4 regions of the Sphingomonas sp. J315 genome follow, and region 1 is predicted to be linked to each of the others. Evidence: predicted binding sites of a transcription regulator. Region 1 holds the regulator's gene; each other region holds the start of a gene.
The links. The regulator LexA, encoded in region 1, represses DNA repair genes until DNA is damaged. The targets are predictions, from matches to a motif close to GTTCCNCNCTTGTTCT.
Positions count from the first base shown of each region.

Region 2: a site for LexA is predicted at 2,091-2,106, ahead of uvrA (excinuclease ABC subunit UvrA). Genes of this name have one in related genera too.
Region 3: a site for LexA is predicted at 2,720-2,735, ahead of LRS08_RS00245 (PA0069 family radical SAM protein). Genes of this name have one in related genera too.
Region 4: a site for LexA is predicted at 2,328-2,343, ahead of LRS08_RS00045 (UvrD-helicase domain-containing protein). Genes of this name have one in related genera too.

Region 1 covers NZ_CP088296.1:2,717,999-2,722,148, forward strand. Annotated here, with positions in the region: gene LRS08_RS20105 (hypothetical protein) at 1-341, shown strand, start outside; gene LRS08_RS13840 (hypothetical protein) at 356-577, opposite strand; gene LRS08_RS13845 (GFA family protein) at 751-1,161, opposite strand; gene lexA (transcriptional repressor LexA) at 1,263-1,931, opposite strand; partial or broken gene LRS08_RS13855 (molybdopterin molybdotransferase MoeA) at 2,003-3,186, opposite strand; gene LRS08_RS13860 (PilZ domain-containing protein) at 3,227-4,135, opposite strand.
Region 2 covers NZ_CP088296.1:3,355,737-3,359,886, reverse strand. Annotated here, with positions in the region: gene uvrA (excinuclease ABC subunit UvrA) at 1-2,083, opposite strand, end outside; gene LRS08_RS17140 (hypothetical protein) at 2,436-4,004, shown strand; partial or broken gene LRS08_RS17135 (vgr related protein) at 4,011-4,150, opposite strand, start outside.
Region 3 covers NZ_CP088296.1:37,605-41,754, reverse strand. Annotated here, with positions in the region: gene LRS08_RS00250 (caspase family protein) at 1-1,532, shown strand, start outside; gene LRS08_RS00245 (PA0069 family radical SAM protein) at 1,539-2,609, opposite strand; gene LRS08_RS00240 (YbjN domain-containing protein) at 2,739-3,266, shown strand; gene LRS08_RS00235 (MFS transporter) at 3,354-4,150, shown strand, end outside.
Region 4 covers NZ_CP088296.1:3,046-7,195, reverse strand. Annotated here, with positions in the region: partial or broken gene LRS08_RS00055 (3'-5' exonuclease) at 10-1,336, opposite strand; partial or broken gene LRS08_RS00050 (UvrD-helicase domain-containing protein) at 1,400-1,868, opposite strand; gene LRS08_RS00045 (UvrD-helicase domain-containing protein) at 1,868-2,254, opposite strand; gene LRS08_RS00040 (hypothetical protein) at 2,415-2,651, shown strand; partial or broken gene LRS08_RS00035 (MFS transporter) at 2,668-3,927, shown strand; partial or broken gene LRS08_RS00030 (RsmD family RNA methyltransferase) at 3,924-4,150, opposite strand, start outside.

The DNA of each region.
Region 1 (4,150 bases):
CGCTGGCCGAACAGCGCGACGCGCGGTGCAGTGCGGACCTGTGCATGGTCACGGTGATGCGCGGCGGGCGAGAGTGGCGGATTGCCGCGACACGCAGCGGTTATAGGATTCCGTGGCGCGAGATGGTCGCGTTCTGTGCGTCGGTCGACATCATCGTCGCCGACCGCTGGCTGCCGCGCGGGTGCGTGCCGAAATGGCTGAAATTGGACCGCGCGAAGCTGTCGGAGACCGGCGGGGTGGCGATCACGTTCGACCGGACGCCGCAGGTGGTGACGGTGCGGCGCGCGGGGGCGCGGCATCCTTGGTTAGAGGCGGAGACGGTGATGCCGCCGAAGGATTGAGGGAGACGCTCAACTCAATCGCGCACAACTTCATAGCGCGAGACGCGGCCTGCAGCATCGACATCGACCACGAGCCATTCGGAGTCGAGGGAAAGCAGCGACCGTTCGTTACCGAGCCAATAAACATAGTCGCGGTCGCGGAAGTAGCCCGCGTTAGACGGAGCGCCCAACAGCGCGACCAGTTCGCTGCGGTTCAGACCGTCGAGCTTCCCGCTCCACATCAGATGCTCGATCATGTGTATGCGCGCCTGATCATCGATTCGCTCTACCTGCTTCCAACGATCTGAATCGAAGGGGCGGACTGGCAGATACCCGGTCATGAACCCATAGGTGACAGCGCCAGCCAGGAAGGTGACGAGCAGACCCGCGACACAACCCAATCTGCGGGCGCGCGTGCCATGTCGCTGTCCTACGCCCCGCCGGGAAACCGCTCGAATTCCGGCAAGCCATGCGCATCCTTCATCCAGCCGATGCGGTCGGCGGTCTGGATATGCGCGGCGGCGGGGACGGCTTCGGGGTCGTCGAGGGTCGATGCCTGAACGTCGACGAGGCCGGGAAGGTTGGTGGCATTGCGGTAGAATAGCCCGGTGCCGCAGGTCGGACAGAACCAGCGACGGCCGGTTTCGGATGAGGCATATTCGCGCGGGTTGCCCTGCGTGACCGTCAGCGCGTCCTCGGGATACATCGCCCAGCCGACCATCGGCGCACCGGCGCAGCGGCGGCAATCGGTGCAGTGGCACAGCGCCTGACCGCCGTGCAGCGGATCGCCGTCGATCTCGTAACGTACCGCGCCGCAATGGCATCCACCGGTCAGGGTCACGCTGGCTCTCCTTTGGTGTTGGACGTCGCGTGGCTCGGCGTATTCGCTCTTGCCTGACTCCCCACCCCAACCCCTCCCCTGATGGGGATGGGTCAAGACATTCAATAGCGCCGCAGCAGTCCGGCCAACTTGCCCTGCACGCGCACCTGATCGGGGCGGTAGCGCTGGGGGTCGTAGCTGCGGTTGGCCGGGTCGAGGCGGACCATGCTGCCCTCGTTCCGGAAATATTTCAGCGTTGCTTCCATCTCGTCGATCAGTGCGACCACGATCTCGCCATCGCGCGCGGTTTCCTGACGCCGAATCAGCGCATAGTCGCCGTCGAAAATCCCGGCCTCGACCATCGAGTCCCCTGCGACCTCCAGCGCATAATGATCGCCCGACCCGAGCAGGGCGGCGGGGACGGGGAGCATCGTGGACCCTTCCAGCGCCTCGATCGGCACGCCCGCCGCGATGCGGCCGTGCAGCGGGATTTCGATCACGTCGTTCGCCGGCTGCGGCGCGGGGCGCGGCATCGCGACGACCGTCGACTTCGGCGCGACCTTCTTCGTCTCGCCGCGCTCGGGCATCTTGACCACTTCGAGCGCGCGGGCGCGATTGGGCAGGCGGCGCAGGAAGCCGCGCTCCTCCAATGCCGAGATCAGGCGGTGCACGCCCGATTTGGACTTGAGGTCGAGCGCGTCCTTCATCTCCTCGAACGAGGGCGAAACCCCGGTCTCGGCCAGACGGTCGGCGATGAAGCAGATCAGCTCATGCTGCTTCTTCGTAAGCATTGGACGTCCCCTATCAAGAACAGACGTGGAACGTTTACGCCTTGTTCCACGCGGCGTCAAGCGGGTGCGACTCAGCCGATGTCGAGGATTTCCACCGAGTCGCCCGCTGCCGCTGCCGGAACATGTGGGGCACGCACGATCAGGCAGTCGGACGTGGCCAAAATGCGCAGCATCGAGCTGTCCTGGCGGTCGGCGGGATGAACGCGGCCGTCGCGATGGACGGCGCGGATATAGTCCTCACGCGGGCCGTTCGGGGGAGTGGGCCGCCGAGGATCGCGCTGCGGCGGCGGGGCAGCGGATCGGCTGCGCCCGAAAGATGGGCGACCATGGGCAGCACGAACAACAGGGCGGTGACATGCGCCGATACGGGGTTGCCGGGCAGGCCGAGCACGGCAGCGTCGCGCATCCGACCGGCCATCACCGGCTTGCCGGGGCGCATCGCGACCTTCCAGAAGTCGATCGCCGCGCCCGCGGCCTGGAGCGCAGGGTGGACCAAATCATGGTCGCCGACCGACGCGCCGCCGGTGGTGACCAGCAGATCGGCGTCGACCGCGGCGAAGGCGTGGGTCAGGGCGTCGATACTGTCGGGCAGGATGCCGAGGTCGATCAGCTCGATCGGGAGCGTTGCCAGCATCGCGGCGAGCATTGCGCCGTTGCTTTCGGGCAGCTGGCCGGTCGCGAGCGGCTGGCCCGGCGCGCGCAGCTCGTCCCCCGTCGCGGCGATGGCGACGCGGATGCGGCGACGGACGGGCAGGTTGGCGTGGCCCGCGATGGCGGCGAGCGCGATGCGCGCCGGGGTCAGACGTGCACCCGCTTCGACCAGCCTGTCGCCGGTCGCGAAATCGAGCCCGGCGACGCGGACATGTGCGCCGACGCGCGGCGGCCCTTCACCGTCCAGCGCCAGCGCATCGCCCTCGCGCCGCGCTTCCTCCTGTATCATGATCGTGTCCGCGCCCTGCGGCACCGCCGCGCCGGTGAAGATGCGGACCGACTCACCCGGCGCGACGGTCCCCGCAAAGGGTCGACCCGCCGCACTCTCGCCGATCACCCGCCACGGGCCGGGCAGGTCGGCGAAGCGGATCGCATAGCCATCCATCGCCGACAGCGGCAGTTCGGGCTGCGTGCGCAACGCGGTGACCGGCTCGGCCGCCCAGCGCCCGGCGGCGTCGCGCAACGGCACGCGTTCGGCCGCGACCGGCTGGGCGAGTGCGAACATGCGCTGTTGCGCCTCGGTTACGGAAATCATCCCCGACATCGCTCCCCGATTAGCCGGGAGGCGTGACCGGGTCGAGCGCTCAGCGCGGGCGCGCCGCCTCGCTCAGCCGCGCCATTTCATGCGGGCGCAGCGGCAGGCGGAATTCGGCGACATGCCGTGCGCCATGGCATTCGATCACCCGGATCGGCCAGCCGCCGATCTGCGGCAGCGACAGCCACAGCCCGCACAGCGGCGCAAATTCGGTATCGCTCTCGAACTCGACCAGCGCATTGCTCAGCGAGGTGATCTGGGCGTTCCACCAGCTGCTGCCCGAGCGGACATGCGTAGCGGCGTCGAGCTTGATCGCGTTCTTGACGGCGCCAAGCGGGGATGTCGTCCCAGCCATCGGCTCTTGCACCACCGCCGGACGCCGGTTGGCGACCTGACGCAGCCACGGCATCAGGATCTGCCAGCCAATTTCATCGGCAAAGGCGATCCCCGCCTGGCCGCGTTCGGTCCAGCGGATTTCGCCCGCGATCGGGCGCAGCCCGTCTAGCGTGATCTCCACCGCCTCACCCACGCGCAGCGGTGCGCGGGTTTCGATGCCGAGGCCAGCGGGCGACAGGTTGCGGGTCCAGGCGAAATCGACCTGATCGCCATGCCGCAGGCACAACCGCTGGCGCAGCTCGATGCGCGGCATCTGACGGCGTTCGGCTGGCAAGGCGGCGAGGCAGCGGGCGAGCGCCGCGACCACGTCCATCGGTTCGTCGAAACAGAAGGTGAAGGCCGAGGGGTCGTCGCCCAGCACCGATCCTTCGGCGCTGACGCCAAAGGGCAGTTCGATCCGGCCGCGATCGCCATTGGTGACCGGACCGGTAACGGTGAGCGTCGCCCCGGCAGAGGTGATGCGGTGGACAAAGCAGTCGCGCGTGCCGTCGCTGCCGACCAGCCGACCGTGCGTCGCATTCTCCGCGCTTCCCGGCTGTGCGGGATCAAGCCCGCCCGACAATGAAAATATGGCTGA
Region 2 (4,150 bases), 640 kb from region 1:
AGGTGAAGGTGCCGAGCGGGATCGACGCGGTGACGCCGGTGAGGTTGTTGGCGGTGGCGTTGTGGACGGTCAGCTTCTTGCCATTGCCCTTGCGGCGCTTGGCGGGGAGCGGGACTTCGCGGCGGCCGGCGAGATAGTCGGCGGTGATGGAGTCGGTGCAGGCGAGCACCTGTTCGAACGTCCCCTGTGCGACGACCTCGCCGCCATGGACGCCCGCGCCCGGCCCCATGTCGATGACGTAATCGGCGCTGCGGATCGCGTCCTCGTCATGTTCGACCACCAGCACGGTGTTGCCGAGATCGCGGAGCCGCCGGAGGGTGACGAGCAGCATGTCGTTGTCGCGCTGATGCAGGCCGATGCTGGGTTCGTCGAGGACGTAGAGGACGCCGGACAGGCCGCTGCCGATCTGTGACGCGAGGCGGATGCGCTGGCTCTCCCCGCCCGACAGCGTGCCGCTGGTGCGATCGAGGTTGAGGTAATCGAGGCCGACATTGTTGAGGAAGCCGAGGCGTTCGTCGATTTCCTTGAGGATCGCGCGGGCGATCTCCTGCTGCTGGCCGGTGAGCGCGGCGGGAAGCGTCTGGAAGAACGGGACCGCGTCGGCGACCGACAGGCGGGTGACGCTGGAGATGTCGCGGCCCGCGATCTTGACCGCCAGCGCCTCCGGCTTGAGGCGCGCGCCGTGGCAGGTCTCGCACGGGTGCGCGGCCTGGTATTTGGACAGTTCCTCGCGCATCCAGGCGCTTTCGGTCTGGAGCATGCGGCGGTTGAGGTTGCCGATGACGCCCTCGAACGGCTTCTTCACGTCGTAGCTCTTGCGGCCGTCGATGAAGGTGAGCGTGACCGGACGCCCGCCGGTGCCGTGGAGGATGATCAGCTGGACCTCGCCGGGCAGGTCCTTCCACGGGGTGTCGAGGGAGAAGCCGAATTCGCGGGCGAGGCTGCCGAGCACCTGCATGTAATAGGGGCTGGGCGGATTGGACTTGGCCCAGGGGACGACCGCACCCTTCTTGATGCTCAGCTCATGGTTGGGGACGACGAGGTCTTCGTCGAACACCAGCTTTTCGCCGAGGCCGTCGCACGCCGGGCACGCGCCCTGCGGGGCGTTGAAGGAGAACAGGCGCGGTTCGATCTCGGCGATGGTGAAGCCGCTGACAGGACAGGCGAAGCGTTCGGAGAAGACGATGCGGTTGGGCGGCAGACCGGTGCCCTTCATCTTGCCATCCGTCACCCCGGCGAAAGCCGGGGTCTCTGACGGCAGCGCGCCTTCGCTGGAGGCCCCAGCTTTCGCTGGGGCGACGTCGTGGGTGAAGCTCTGCGGCGCTTCGTTTACGCGGTTGTTGGCGAGCGCGTCGACCGTGGTGTCCACCAGATCGACGAAGGCCAGCCCGTCCGCCAGCTTCAGCGCCGTCTCGAAGCTCTCCGCGAGGCGCGTGGCGATGTCGTCGCGGACCACCAGGCGGTCCACGACCACCTCGATGTCATGCTTGTACTTCTTGTCGAGCGCGGGGGCTTCCTCGATCAGATAGGTTTCGCCGTCGATGCGGACGCGCTGGAAACCGGCCTTTTGCCACTCGGCGAGTTCCTTGCGATACTCGCCCTTGCGGCCGCGCACGACGGGGGCGAGGAGCAGCAGGCGGGTGCCTTCGGGGAGCGCGAGGACGCGGTCGACCATCTGGCTGACAGTCTGCGCCGCGATGGGCAGACCGGTGGCGGGGCTGTAGGGGATGCCGACGCGCGCCCACAGCAGGCGCATATAATCGTAGATCTCGGTCACCGTCGCGACGGTCGAGCGCGGGTTGCGGCTGGTCGTCTTCTGCTCGATGCTGATCGCGGGGCTGAGGCCATCGATATGCTCGACATCGGGCTTCTGCATCATCTCGAGGAACTGGCGCGCATAGGCGCTCAGGCTCTCGACATAGCGCCGCTGCCCCTCGGCATAGATGGTATCGAAGGCGAGGCTGGATTTGCCGCTGCCCGACAGGCCGGTGATGACCGTCAGCGTGTCGCGCGGAATGTCGATGTCCACGCCCTTGAGGTTATGCTCGCGCGCGCCGCGGACGGAAATGTGAGTCAGTGCCATGCCGGGAGTTCTAGCTTTGTTCTTGAGGGGAAGCTAGGGGGGAGATAGGGGCGCGGGCGGCGGGTTGCGAGGGGGGGGGGCACCAGCAAAGCTGGTTGATGTGCGTTCGGGGTTCATTGGCCTGGTGACGCGCAAGCCGGGGTGAGAGCGCGGGTGCAACGGGCCTACGGTTCCGGCTTCACAGACTGGGTCAGGGCGGTCTTCTTACATTTTCAGTTGGCGTCCATCCCCCCAATTCCATCCACCCGCCGTTCATACCGACTCGCCGACTATCGCGGCATGGACTTTGGGAGCGGAACGATGCGGCGTGTGCGTGGAGTGAGCCTGGCGGCGATGGCGCTGGTGCTGGCGGGTGGGGGGTGTCGGTTCGGCTTCGACGGCGGGTGCGCCTGCTCCCGCCGCCAATGCCCCTTCCCCCGCCGCGCAGGCCGGATGGCGGGCGGATGCTGGCGATTATTACTGGATCGACGCCGCCGATGGCTTGCTGGAGGCGATCGGCGATGCGCCGCCGGACTTCACCTTTGGCTTCGGGCGCGGGGATGCGTGGGGCTGGGAGTTGCAGACCGGGCATCTGGTGCTGGCTGAGACCGACGAGGATGGCGCGATGCGCTATTATTATTTCGAGCCGGATGCGGATGCACCGTTCCTGGTGCAGGAGGCGCGGCGCTCATTCGCCTATCAGGGGCAGCGGCTGGCGCTGGTCTATGACAGCGGCGGTGCGGCCTTGTCCCCGCGCGAGAGCGACATGTGGGACGATCGGGCCGCCGAATTGTATGAGCGCGGCATCGATCTGCGCGAGGCTGCGGACGGCGAGGAGCAATGGGACGCGGTCGACGCCGGATGGTGGGCGGGCCAGATCGCGACGGTGATCGAATGGCGGCTGCGCTGGGAAACCGGGCGGATGCGGCATCCGGGCTGGCAGCGCTGGCGCAGCGGGGCGGACGGCGTGCGCTGGCGCTTGCGGCTGGAGCGCGAGCGCGAGCGGCGGCGGCTGGACGGCGATCGCTTTCGCCGCTGGCAGCGCGACGATTTTCGTGGGGCCCCGCCGCGCTTTGACGGACCGGGTCGACCGGGTCGTCCCGGGCTGGGCGTGCGTCCGCCATGGCGCGACCGCGATGGCCGACCGGGAGCCGGTCGACCCGGCGGCGGGCGGCCGGAGAGTGGACGGCCCGGAGTTGGACGCCCGGGCGGGCGGCCGGAGGGCGGCCAGAGTGGCGCGGGACGTCCCGGCGGTGGTCGGCCCGAGGCTGGTCGGCCCGGTGCCGGACGTCCGGGTGGTGGACGGCCCGAGGGTGGCCAGACTGGCGCGGGACGTCCCGGCGGACAGCGGCCGGACGGAGGGCGGCCGGGCATGACCCCATCGCCGGCGCCGACTCCCGCGCCGGTGCCGCCGGTCGCGGTGCAACCTGCCCCAACCCCTGCCCCGCCACCCGTTGCGACACCGCGTCCGCCCCGCCCCGGTGCCGGGCGACCCGAAGGCGATCGCCCCGGCCAGTGGCGTCGCCGGATGCCCGAGGGTGCGGTGCCGCGGGAAAGTGGCCCGCAGGGTCCGGTCCGCATCACGCCGCAGCCCGGCACGGTGCCGCAAACTTCGCCCCAGCCGCGCCCGCAATGGCGACCGCAGCCGCAGCCTCAGGCCCAGCCCCAGCCGCGCCCGCAATGGCGACCGCAGCCGCAGCCTCAGGCCCAGCCCCAGCCGCGCCCGCAATGGCGACCGCAACCGCAACCGCAGCCTCAATCCCAGCCTCAGGCTCAACCCCAGCCGCGCCCGCAATATACCCCGCCACAGCGCCCGCAGGCCGCGCCGCCCCCGGTTCGGGTCGCACCTCCACCGCCACCGCCGCCGCCGCCGCCGGCACCGACGCGGCCGACCGAGCCGGTACGCCTGCCCAGCGACAATGCGGCCGAACGACCGCAATAATTCGGCTCAGTCCGGCGTGAAGGGCAGGATACCGCGATAGTGCGCGGCGGGCGGCGCGCCGGGGATGGTCGCGCCGCGACCGAGCAGGAAGACGTGGCGGACGATCTCTGCCTGCTGCTCGATCCCGTAGCGGTCGAGCGTCCAGC
Region 3 (4,150 bases), 1.2 Mb from region 1:
ATGATGTGCAGCACGCCGACAACCCTGATGCGGCGTCGCTTTCCAAAGCCCTCGATGCGTTTATCCGCTCGCTTGATCCGCGCAGTGCCGCGTTTCTCTTCTTCGCGGGGCATGGCGTTCAGATTGCCGGAGAGAACTATTTGTTGCCGGTGGACGCCGACGCCGATGGAATCGTCGAGCGCGGCGTACCGCTGTCGCGAATGATGCGCGACATCGCGGCGAGGGCGCCGAAGCAAACGATTGCGGTGTTCGACGCGTGCCGCGACGGGCCACCGATCGTCACCGACCGGAACGCGGCAATTGGCTTCTCTTCGGTCCAGGCCCCGAACAACTTCTACGTCGCCTACTCGGCCGGATCGGGCCAGACCGCGCTCGACGGGTTGGCCGGATATGATCCCGACCCGAACGGCGTGTTTACCCGGCATTTTGTGCGAAATCTGTCGCCGCTGATCCCGTTCGACGCGGTGATCAAGCGAACCCGGGTTCAGGTCGCGCTGACTGCCCGTCGCGCGAGGCACGAGCAGAACCCGGCGATTTACGACCAGACGGCCGGAGAGATATGGCTCGATGGAGTGCCTCGCGCGGTGGCGCGTGCGGCACCGGCCGGCACCGAATGGGGCCTGATCCCCGATGCCCAAGCGCTGATTGTGTCGGACAATGGCGGTTGCGGATGGATGGCTCAGCTGGATAATCCGTTACGGGACGCGAAGCGTATGACCGCGACGCTGTCGGCGCTGGGTGTAGCAGTAAGGTGGATTCATCAGCCGAGTCGCGAACAGGTTTTAGAAGAGGCCCGCCTTTTGGGTACGGCGAGTGCCGGTACCAAGATCGTTTACCTGACTGGGCACGGGGTCATGGCCGATGAGGACGGCGCGATGCTGCTGTCGGGTGACCCGGTCAAGAACCAGGGCCGCGCGGCGGGCATGGGCGTGTTCCCGATCGGATTGGGGGAAATCAACGCGGCGATCGAAGCCGCGCACGTTCCTGTTGCGGAGACTGACGATAAGGCGGCGACGCGGGGCGCGGGGCGTCCACTGCGGGGCGAGAAGCCTGCGCGCATCCTCTATCTTGTCGATGCTTGCCTCAGCAGCGAGGTGGGCATGCTTGAGCGGAAGACCCGGTTTTTGCACAATTTCCTGAGCGGGGAAGCGCGAATGCGCGACAATGACGGCACCCGAAAGGGTAAGCCAGCGAGTCCGCCGCGTCCTGAAATAGGGATCATCTATGCGACTACGCCCTTCGGCTCGGCCTATGAAGGTGACAGCCGTGGCAGCCCCTACAGCATCGCTCTGCTTAACACGCTTGCCCGTCCGGGTTTGACTGTGCTGCAGGCGGCCAATCTGATGCGGGTCGAGGTCGAGGATATGACCGACGGATTCCAATCCCCGATCTTCGTGTGCACGATGGGAATGCGGGATTTCCGCCTGATCGACCCGGTGGAGGACAGGATCGCGCAAGCACCTGCAGCCCCAGCACCGGTGAACACCGGGCAAGTGTGCGTGAGTCAGTATCGCCGTTCGTCGATCCGCTAGTGAGCGTCAGAACAACTCACCCTGATCCCCGGTCGGCGGACGAAACAGGTCGCGGCGGAGCGGGGGAAAGGGCTGATCGAGTCCGTACCGCTTCGCCGCGATCCTGAATCGGGTGCGGAGCAGATCGGCCCAAGGCCCTTGGCCACGCATCCGGCTGTGGAAGTTCGGATCGTTGTCGCGCCCGCTCCGGATCGACTGGATCGTTGCCATGACCTTGGCCGCGCGGTCGGGGAAATGTTCGTCGAGCCAGGCGCGGAACAGCGGTGCGACCTCATGCGGCAGGCGGACAGGCAGGAAGAAGCAGCCGAGCGCACCCGCCTCCGCCGCGCGCTCCATGATGTGTTCGATCTCATGGTCGGTGATCGCCGGTATGACGGGGGAGAGCGAGACGAAGGTGGGGATGCCCGCCGCGCGCAGCTTTGCCACTGCGGCGAGGCGGCGTTCGGGGTGCGGTGCGCGCGGCTCGACGGTCATCGCGACCTTGGGGTCGAGCGAGGTGATCGACAGCATCACCGCTGCCAGCCCCTTGGCCGCCATCGGCCCCAGCAGGTCGATGTCGCGGGTCACCCGATGTGACTTGGTGGTGATAGTAATCGGGTGGTTGCACTGGGCCAGCAGTTCGATGCAGCCGCGCGTGATCTGCCAGGTCGCCTCGATCGGCTGATAAGGGTCGGTATTGGTACCGAACGCGATCGGCTGACAGACATAGCCGCGCTTGGCGAGGGCGGCGCGGAGCAGGGCGGGGGCGTCGGGCTTGGCGAACAGCTTCGTCTCGAAATCCAGGCCCGGCGACAGGTCGTGCCAAGCGTGGGTCGGGCGCGCGAAGCAATAGATGCAGCCATGCTCGCACCCGCGATACGGGTTCACCGAACGGTCAAAGGGAATGTCGGGCGACTGGTTGCGGCTGAGGATCGTGCGCGGATGCTCGACGGTCACAGTGGTGCGCAGCGGCGGTGCCTCGCCGTCGATATCCTCGCGCGCGTCGAGCCAATCGCCATCGGCCTCACGCGTCGGGAGCGCGAAACGGGTGCTTTCGCGATTATGCGTCGCGCCGCGAACGGGGCGGGGGGCGGCCATGGCATGACGGTAGCGCGCATGACGAAACAAAACAAGAACGATCCCAATAGCTGTCGATCAATCCCCGAAATGGGTTGACCGGCCGCTGGGCCTCCCACCACATCATCGCTTGAACAACAGGGGGAATCGATGCGTCGTGTTTATCTGGCTGTAGCCATGCCCTTTTTCGCTGCCAGCGCGACGCCGGCGATGGCGGAGGACAAGGAGCCATGCGCCGCGGAGATGGTGTGTGCGAGCAATCCCAGATCGGTGGTCGAGGCGTTTCGCGAGGCGGGGCTGAAGGCCAAGCTGGTGTTGGACAGCGAGGGCGATCCGCTGATCGAAAGCGCCGCGTCGGGGTATAATTTCGACACGTTCTTCTACGGCTGCGTCGAGACGAATGCGTGCGACTCGCTCCAGTTCCGTGTGACATTCATCAAGGAGCCGGAGAACACGGTTGAACTGGCAAACAAATGGAACGCCAGGAAGCGGTTCTCGCACATGTACGTGACCGACGAGGGGCAACTGATCGTCAATTTCGACGTCACCACCGTCGGGGGCCTGAACAAGAAGAATTTCGGCGATGTGCTCGCCACCTGGGAGTCGGTGCTGGGCGAGCTTGGCAAATTTTTCGACGAGCATATCCCGGCCAAGCCGGCGGCGAAGAAGGAAGGCTGACCCAAGCAATTCTTCGCGGTGCACAACCGCTCTGGTCGATTGGCCGTCGAGCGCCTAGCTGAGGCGCTCGACGCCGTGGAGGGCCGGATGAAGCGTACAGGCTGGGTGATTTTCAGCGCCGCGGCGATCGTGACGATCGCGATGGGGGTGCGTCAGGCGTTCGGGCTGTTCCTGCCCGACATGAGCACCGACCTCAGCATTGGCCGGTCGAGCTTTGGCCTGTCGCTGGCGTTGCAGAATCTGTTGTTCGGGCTGGTCCAGCCCTTCGTCGGCGCGCTGGCCGATCGGCATGGCGCGGGGCGCGTGGTGGCGGGCGGGACCTTGCTCTACGCCATCGGGCTGCTCGCGGCGTCGGTGGCGGGGAGCGCCATCGGGCTGCACATGTCGTTCGGGCTGATGGTCGGGATGGCGCTGTCGGCGACGACCTTCGTCGTCGTGCTGGGTGCGGTCGGGCGCGTGGTCACGCCGGAGCGGCGGAGCATGGCGTTCGGTATCGTGACTGCGGGTGGGTCGCTCGGCCAGTTTCTGGTGGTGCCTGCGGGGCAGCTACTGATTGGCGAGCTCGGCTGGCGGATGGCGCTGGTGGCGCTGGCGGGGCTGATTGCGGTGATGCTGGCATTGGCGGTTGGTGTTTCAGGCAAGCCGGCTGTGGCGGGGTCTCAGGATGGTGGGGACGGGCAGACGCTGCGCCAAGCGTTGAGCGAGGCGGCGGGGCATCGCGGCTTCTGGCTGCTCAATGCCGGGTTTTTCGTGTGCGGTTTCCATGTCGCGTTCATTGCGACGCATTTCCCCGCTTATCTCACCGACAAGGGGCTGGGGCTGGCGATCGGCGCGAATGCGCTGGCGCTGGTCGGCCTGTTCAACATCTTCGGTTCCTATCTGTT
Region 4 (4,150 bases), 1.2 Mb from region 1:
AGTTCACCCTAAACTCACAAAACTATCCATCACCCGCTTCCGCCCGGCGGCCTCGAACTCGATCTCCAGCTTGTTGCCTTCGATCTCGACGATTTCGCCATAGCCGAATTTCTGATGGAAAACGCGCATGCCGAGCGAGAGGTCGTCGCGGCCCTTGTTGCCGAGGCTCACCGCGCTACCGCGGTTTTCGACGACGCGTTTGGGGGCGGTGGTGAAGCTGGAGCTGGGGCGGCGGCGCGTTGCCAGCCGGGGCCGCGGCCCGGTGCCTCGGCCTACGTCAGCGAAGGGTCGGCGTGTTCGCTCCAGTTGGCGCGCCACAGGCTCGCGCCGCCGGATAGGGTCGATTCCTCGTCGACATGCGCCTTGGGTAGCTCGCCGACGAAGCGGCTGGGGATGGAGCTGGTCCATTGGCCGTAGATGCGGCGGTTGGCGGCGTGGAGGATCGTCGCCTGGCGGCGGGCGCGGGTGATCGCGACATAGGCGAGGCGGCGTTCCTCCTCGAGGCTGGCGAGGCCGCCTTCGTCGAGCGCGCGCTGGCTGGGAAACAGGCCTTCCTCCACCCGGCGAGGAAGACGGTGTCGAATTCCAGCCCCTTGGCCGCGTGGATGGTCATGATCGTGACCTTGGGCTCGTCGGCGTTATTCTCGTTATCCATGACGAGGCTGACATGTTCGAGGAACGCGCCGAGCGTTTCATACTCCTCCATCGCGCGGACGAGTTCTGAGAGGTTTTCGAGGCGGCCCGGCGGCTTCGGCGGTGCGGTCCGCCTGCCACATCGCGGTGTAGCCGCTTTCGTCGAGGATGATCTGGGCGAGTTCGGTGTGGGACAGCTGGCCGATGCGGGTTTCGGGCAGCGCCTCACCTCCGTGGGCACGGGCGCGCGGAGCATCTGGCTCCAGCGGGCGACGTCGCCGACGAAGCTGCCGAGCGCGCGGCGGGCCTGCGGCGTCAGCTCGTCGGTGTCGAGGATGCGCGCGGCGGCGGTCAGGAGCGGGATGCCCTCGGCGCGGGCGAGCATGTGGATCTTCGCGATCGCCTTGTCGCCCAGGCCGCGCTTGGGGACGTTGACGATGCGTTCGAAGGCGAGGTCGTCGGCGGGCTGGTGGACGAGGCGGAGATAGGCGAGCGCGTCGCGGATTTCGGCGCGTTCGTAGAAGCGGAAGCCGCCGACGATGCGATAGGGCAGGCCGATGGCAATGAAGCGGTCTTCGAACTCGCGCGTCTGGTGCTGGGCCCGGACGAGGATAGCGAAATCGTCGAGGCTCTTGCCGGTGCGGATGCGGGCGCTTTCGATGTCCTCACCGACGCGGCGCGCTTCTTCCGGGCCGTCCCACACGCCGATGACGCGGACCTTTCGCCCGCATCGATCTCGGTCCACAATTCCCTGCCGAGGCGGCCGCTATTGTTGGCGATCACCGCGCCGGCGGCGGCGAGGATATGGGGGGTGGAGCGGTAATTCTGTTCGAGGCGGATGACCTTGGCGCCGGGAAGTCCTTTCGAACTTCAGGATGTTTTCGACCTGCGCGCCGCGCCAGCTGTAGATCGACTGGTCGTCGTCGCCGACGCAGCAGATATTCTTGCGCTCCTGCGCGAGCAGGCGGAGCCAGAGATACTGGACGCTGTTGGTGTCCTGATACTCGTCCACCGTGATGCAGCGGAAGCGCTGTTGGTATTGCTGCAACGTCGCGGTGGGTGCGCAGGATGGTGAGCATGTGGAGCAGCAGGTCGCCGAAATCGCAGGCGTTGAGCGCGCGCAGGCGGTCCTGGTACTGCTGGTAGAGCGACTGGCCCTTCGCCGTTGGCGAAATGCTCGGACTCGCCCGCGTCGAGCATGTCGGGGTCAGGCCCTTGTTCTTCCACCCGTCGATCAGGCCGCCGAGCTGGCGCCGCGGGCCAGCGCTTTTCGTCGAGGTCGTTGGCGACGATGAGCTGCTTGAGCAGGCGCAGCTGGTCGTCGGTGTCGAGGATGGTGAGGTTGCTCTGCAAGCCCGACCAGCTCGGCGTGGCGGCGCAGCATCTTCGCGCCGATCGCGTGAAAGGTGCCTGAGCCAGGGCATCCCCTCGACCGCGTCGCCGACATGGTGGCGGACGCGCTCCCGCATCCGCGCGCGGCCTTGTTCGTGAAGGTGACCGACAGGATCTCCGACGGATAGGCGCGGCGGGTCCAGAGCAGGTGGGCGAGGCGCGCGGTGAGCGCGGCGGTACCCGTGCCGGCGCCGGCGAGGACGAGGACGGGGCCGTCGACGGTGAGCACCGCTTCACGCTGCGGCGCGTTGAGGCCACGCAGATAGGGGGATCGTCGGCGGAAGGCTGGGGTACGGACATTGCGAACAGGTAGGGAACGGAGCGAATCGGGGCAAGCGCGATTGCGTGGGGAGTTGCCGGGCGGCGCGGAGGTGAGGCAGGGATGCGCGATGTTCGAGAAATATCGCAAGCGGTTCGACAGACGCAGGCTGGTGCTGATCGCGGCATTGGCGCTGGTGGGGCTGTATGTCGGGTGGCGCACGGGCGGGTTTCAGGAGCAGCAGCCTGAGCAAAAGCCGTGCGTCGAGGGGCGGAACGAGATCAAGGACAAGGACGGCAAGGTGGTGCAGGTGACGCGCACCACATGCTTTGAGGACGCGAAGAATAAGCGGCGCCGGGGGCGCTGAATTTGGGAGGGGACGGATGGACGCTGACCGGACGCGGCGACGGCGCGCGCTGTGGGCGAGTTTCGTGGGGACGGGGATCGAGTTCTACGATTTCTATATCTACGCGACCGCCGCGGCGCTGGTGTTCGGGCAGATCTTCTTTCCCAAGAGCGATGCCGGGGTTCAGCAGATGCTGAGCTTCGCGACATTGGGCGTGGCGTTTTCGCGCGGCCATTGGGTGCAGCGGTGTTTGGCCATTATGGCGACCGGATCGGGCGCAAGGCGACCCTGGTCGCGTCACTGCTGACGATGGGGCTTTCCACGACATTGGTGGCGTTCCTGCCGACCTATGCGACCGCAGGGGTCGTCGCGCCGCCGGCCTTGTGCGTGCTGCGCTTCGGGCAGGGGTTCAGCCTGGGTGGCGAATGGGGCGGGGCGGCGTTGCTGGCGGTGGAGAATGCGCCGCCGGGCTGGCGCGCACGCTATGGCTGTGCGCACGCAGATGGGCACGCCGGCTGGGTTCATCGCCGCGAATGGGCTGTTTCTGCTGCTGTTGAGCTGGATGACTCCGGCGCAGTTCGCCGAATGGGGCTGGCGCATTCCGTTTGCGCTGTCGGCGGCACTGGTGCTGGTCGGGCTGTGGGTGCGCCTCAAGCTGGGCGAGACGCCCGAGTTCAAGGCGTGCCTCGCCGAAGCGCCGCCGCCGCGGGTGCCGCTGGGCGAGTTGATCGAAAAGCATGGCGCGACGTTGCTGGCGGGCACGGTGGAGGCGATCGCGTGCTTTGCGGCCTATTACGTTGCGACGGCGTTCCTGCTCGGCTGGGGGACCAAGACGCTGGGCTATTCAATGCAGACGTTCCTGGGGTGCCAGCTGGTCGCGATCCTGTTCATGGCGCTGGGCATCTATCTCGCCGCGTGGCTGGCCGACGCGAAGCTCGACCCGCGCCGCGTGCTTGCGGGCGGGTGCGTCGCGGTGGTCGGCGCGGGGTTCGTGATGGCGCCGCTGATGGCGGGCGGAATTGCCGGGGTGCTGGTGTTCCTGTCGGGGATCCTGTTCCTGATGGGGTTTGTCTATGGGCCGCTCAGCGCATGGCTGACCGACCTGTTTCCCGCGCGGGTGCGCTATACCGGCGTGTCAATGGCGTTCAACGTGGCGGGAGTGATCGGCGGCGGGCTGACCCCGGTGATCGCGCAGAAGCTGGCGATGAGCTACGGGCTCGCCCCGGTGGGCTGGTATCTGAGCAGGGCTGCGGCGGTGAGCCTTGTGGCACTGGTGGCGATGCGCTCGAAAGCCTAGGCGGGCCGCAAGATCGTCAGCTTGGCCTTGCCGTGAACCCGCTCCGTATCGGTGATGAAACCGGCGACGTCGACACTTTCGGCCTTGGCGGTTTCGATGCTGATCCAGGTGGCGGGACCGGTCCAGCCGAGGCGGGCGAGCTTGTCGAGCGCGACAGATCCCGCGCCGGTGCCATAGGGCGGGTCCATCATGATCAGGTCGAGCGGCTTGGGTGCGGGGCCGA